Regions from separate parts of the Bradyrhizobium japonicum USDA 6 genome, predicted to be linked through region 1. Evidence: predicted binding sites of a transcription regulator. Region 1 holds the regulator's gene; the other holds the start of a gene.
What was found. The regulator LexA, encoded in region 1, represses DNA repair genes until DNA is damaged. The targets are predictions, from matches to a motif close to TGTTCNNNNTGTGTTCNG.
Positions count from the first base shown of each region.

Region 2: the regulator LexA is predicted to act here: its motif matches at 954-971, upstream of BJ6T_RS08900 (ribonuclease T2 family protein).

Region 1 is NC_017249.1:4,962,031-4,964,227, forward strand. It holds gene BJ6T_RS47360 (hypothetical protein) at 1-285, opposite strand, end outside; gene BJ6T_RS23505 (hypothetical protein) at 471-692, opposite strand; gene lexA (transcriptional repressor LexA) at 899-1,600, opposite strand; gene BJ6T_RS23515 (molybdopterin molybdotransferase MoeA) at 1,777-2,197, opposite strand, start outside.
Region 2 is NC_017249.1:1,904,618-1,906,814, forward strand. It holds gene BJ6T_RS08895 (23S rRNA (adenine(2030)-N(6))-methyltransferase RlmJ) at 1-12, opposite strand, end outside; gene BJ6T_RS08900 (ribonuclease T2 family protein) at 192-908, opposite strand; gene BJ6T_RS08905 (hypothetical protein) at 1,039-1,500, opposite strand; gene BJ6T_RS08910 (hypothetical protein) at 1,684-1,989, shown strand; gene BJ6T_RS08915 (DUF3617 domain-containing protein) at 2,020-2,197, shown strand, end outside.

The DNA of each region.
Region 1 (2,197 bases):
GTCGGGGAATTCGATCGCATCATGATGGCGATCGGGAATGTGCGGATCGATCTTGCCGAACTTGCCGACGCGCGAATTGACGGTGCGCGTCCAGATCCAGCGATTGTCGTAACGGACGTTGTCGGCGAAGGCGAGCTCCGTTCCCGGCAGCAGGCAGACCGCGACGGTCGGATCGGCCGCAGAGGCAAAGCCGCGCGTCGAGGTGCCGCGGAAGGTTGTCGTGACGATCGTCTCGCCGACTTCGGCGGGACGCGACGCGACGGCATGCAGGCTGTAGTCACACATCGGGTGCTCCTCAATCGGGATAGCAACCCGCGCCTCTTCTGAGGCGCAGGCCTCTATCAGAGTGGAAGCCCGCGATTATATGCGATGTTGAGGGCAAATCTGCGGCTTGAGTCCGCAGACTGCCATCACAATATCTTTTCCAAATGCACTGGGAACAAAGCCCGTCCCCGTGGATTCTGCGAGCGTCAGCGGCCCGCGGGCGCGGACCAACCCGGATATTGCCAGGCCGGCTGCGACGGTTGGTTGACTGCGTCGCGGGCCTTGCGGGTTTGATCGCTCACGGCGCTGTCCTTGCGGACATGGGGCCGCGATTGCGCGCCCGCGGCCAAGGCTTCCGCGGCCAAGGCTTGCGACGCTGAAGCTGCGATCAGTGCCACTGCAACTGTGCTCAGAACGATCTGGCGCATGACTTCTCCTCGAACCTGAAGGCCGCGAGGCAGGGCTGCTTCGTGCGGCGTGCCGAGGATGTACCGCCGGGGAAGGGGCCGGATAATCTGCGCAAAACCAGAAAGACTATCCAGCCGGAGCGGACAATCGTCCGCTCCAAGCTCGGATCGGCGATGCCGATCTAAAGCGCGCGGGCGCCAAACAACCGATACCGGCGCGTCCGGTATCAGTACTTCCGGTACAGCCCGATCAGCTTACCCTGGATCTTCACCCGGTTGGGCGGCAGGATGCGGACCTCATAGGCCGCATTGGCGGGCTCGAGCGCGATCGAGGCGCCGCGGCGGCGGAAGCGCTTCAGGGTTGCTTCCTCATCGTCGATCAGCGCCACCACGATATCGCCGGTATCGGCGCTCTCGTTGCGCTGGATCAGCGCCATGTCGCCGTCGAGAATGCCGGCCTCGACCATGGAATCGCCGCGTACTTCGAGCGCGTAATGTTCGCCCGAGCCGAGCATGTCAGGCGGTACGCTGATGGTGTGGCTGCGGGTCTGCAAGGCCTCGATCGGCGTGCCGGCCGCGATGCGGCCCATTACGGGGACTGCGACGGGACGCTCGCCCTCATCCGCCGGCGGGCTCGAAGTCGTGCGGACCTTGCCGAGATTGCCTTCGATGACGCTCGGCGTGAAGCCGCGGCGGCTGCCGGCGGCGGCCTGAAGCTCGGGCAGCTTGATCACCTCGATGGCGCGGGCGCGGTTGGGCAGGCGCCGGATGAAGCCGCGCTCCTCGAGCGCGGTGATCAGGCGATGGATGCCCGATTTCGAGCGCAGGTCGAGCGCGTCCTTCATCTCGTCGAAGGAGGGCGGCACGCCGCTTTCCTTCAACCGTTCGCTGATGAACCGCAGGAGTTCGTATTGTTTGCGCGTTAACATCTCGACCAAAATCCCCCGGTTGATGTCGTTCGATTCCGAGACGCTGAATTCAGCAGTAAGCCGCTACATGCTCGAAACAAATCATGAACGGACACTATATGTTCGATACATGTTCCGCAACTGCTTAATTTACAGTGAACGCGACAAAGTTCGCGGAACGCACGCGAACGAAGCGCTCAGACGGGCAGCCGCAAGACCTCGCAAGGTGTGCCGGCTTCGGCTCTCGGCGCGAATGGCGCGCGCACGAGAAGTGCCTGTGCCACAGCGAGATTCGCAAGCAGCGAGGAATCCTGGTGATTGACCGGAAGGGCGAGGAGCGTGCCGTCGTCGCGCAGCTCGAGGCGCGCGCGGAGGTAATCCTCGCGCTGGTCGTTGGCGCCGACGTCGCGGCCGAGCACCGCGCGTTCGCGGCGGTGATGAATCATCGAACGGCCCGAAAGCGCGCGAATCAACGGCACCATGAACAGGAAGCCGCAAACGTAGGATGACACGGGATTGCCGGGCAGGCCGATCACGCGCATCGCGCCGAGCCGCCCGTTCATCATCGGCTTGCCCGGCCGCATCGCGATCTTCCAGAACGCCATCGAGATACCTTCG
Region 2 (2,197 bases), 3.1 Mb from region 1:
ACGGTAGTTCATGAGACAGGACTACGCTACGTCACGGCTTGAGCAAAGCGGCATGCGCACCTGTCGCGGACGTGCCGCAATGCTCTTAGTGTTGTGGGCCAGGCCAGGGCCCGGGGTCTGGATTCCCATGCAGCATTGACCCCGATTCTGCAGCGCACCGCCGAAGCGGCGCTGCGTCCGGAGCGCTTGGACTAGCCACCTCTGATCGGCGGCATCGTCACCTGGTCACGGCGGCAGGCGCGGCGCTCGATCTCCTCGCAGGCCCGGAATTGCAGGTCCTTGCTGAGGCAGATGCGGACCTCCGAGAGCCGGGTCCGGTTGCAGGTGACCGAGATGGCCGCGTTGCTCAGGCCCGCATTGGCTCTGATAAAGGCTTCCTCCACCTCGCCCGGCGCCACGGTCTTGGCCTGCGACAGTTCGAGATATTCCGCCGGGATCTTGATCGCGGCGCGCGCCTTACGGATCGTCTCGAAATAATTGCGGCTGTCGAGCCCGGAGCAGGTGCCGTGCTTGTCCCACTCGTTGAAGATCAGCCCCGGCGCCGGCATCAAATCGAGCATCGAAGAGACGATGTTGCGGTTCAGGCGTGGCGACGGCCGCTGGCAATATTCGGGGAAGCCGTTCTCGTATTGCGGCCACAGCCCGTGCACCACGAACGCGTAGGGCCGCCCGCTGCACTGCATCTGCGAGCGACCACCGCCGCCGCGGTTGCGCTCGGACGCCTCCTCGCAGAACGAGGGCGACCATGACAGCGACAGCACATAGAAGTCGAATTCGCCGGGCGCGTTCTGCCGTCTGTCCTGGGCCTTCGCGGCATCCGGCAGCGCGACTAGCCCGGCGGCAAGAACCAGGGGGAGGGTCAGTGAGATCACGAGACGGGTGAAGGAATGCAATCTAAAATGAAACATGGCGACGCCCCTCAACTAGACTGTGCAATCAGCCTAGCAGGCAACAAGAACATTTCAAGAACAAAATGCGAGATAGCCGTCAGCCGCCTGATCAGTCCGATTCAGGCCTTTCCCGGTGAAGGCTCGTCTATCAAGGCCTGGCGGCGCGGCAGGACGGATTGTAGGCCCAGTTGCGGTCGAGCCCGACCACGCACCATTCCACACCATTGCCGTAGCCGGCGAAGCCGCCATCCTCGATGATCGAGAAATGCACCTTGCGCACCTTGCCGTCATTGAGCATGGCGTCGCCGGTGCAATAGCGGCGCGGAATGTTGTCGGACTGCCAGGGCCGGAACGCGATCTCGTGAACGGCGGCGAAGCCGGTGATCTTCAACGAGGAATTCCAGAACGAGCTTTCCTTCTCCCAGAACTGGGTGGCGATGGTCGGCAGCGCCCTCTCGCAATCGACGACGGCGCCGTCATAGCGCGGCCCGTTCAGCCAGAAGTTCAGCTCCAGCGGATTGGCAGCCCTGGCCTCACCGAGCGACAGCGCCCCGAACATGAGGCCGAGCAAGGCGGCAAAGCGGAGCGATTTCAGGGTGAGGGCGCGCATGGGCAATCCGGACAGCTGGGTCTTGCGAAGCATGGACGGTGCCGCGAAGGCCGGGGCAGGTCAAGTGCAGCGCGGCAACACTTGGCCAAGAGTTGACCCTAGCGTCGCAGCCGGCAGGGCATCAGTTCTTTTCATGGACATCCCGGCACCGTAAACTGGCGCCAACCAATTGGAGTGACGGGAATGCGAATCATTGCGGCCGCGGGCCTTCTTGCCGGCCTGGTTGTCTCGGGAATGATGGCCAGCCAGTCGGCACGCGCCGATATGCTTCCGGTGCCCCCGTTCAAGGGCAACGACACCGGCGGCATCATCGCTTATTCGATGGCGACCCAGACCGATGCGCGGCAGGTCGCGGTCGATCACTGCGCGCGCTACGGCAAGGTCGTGAAATTCCTCGCGGTGCAGGCCTTTGAGGGCGGCTACATCTCGTTCTCCTGCCGTTGGGTGCCCTATGGCGCTGCCCAACAGCCGATCCGCACGCTGTACTGAGGCGCTTTCGGAACGTCGGGAGCTTCCCACATGACGCGCAAGCTCGCTTTGCTCGGCTCGGTCCTTTGTCTTGTGTTGCAGGCAGGCAGCGCCAGCGCTGACGATCTGCCGGTGCGCAAGGCCGGTCTCTGGGAGATGAAGATGGTCAGGACCGGCACGCCGATGCCGGAGATGACCATGCAGCACTGCACCGACGAGACCGTCGACA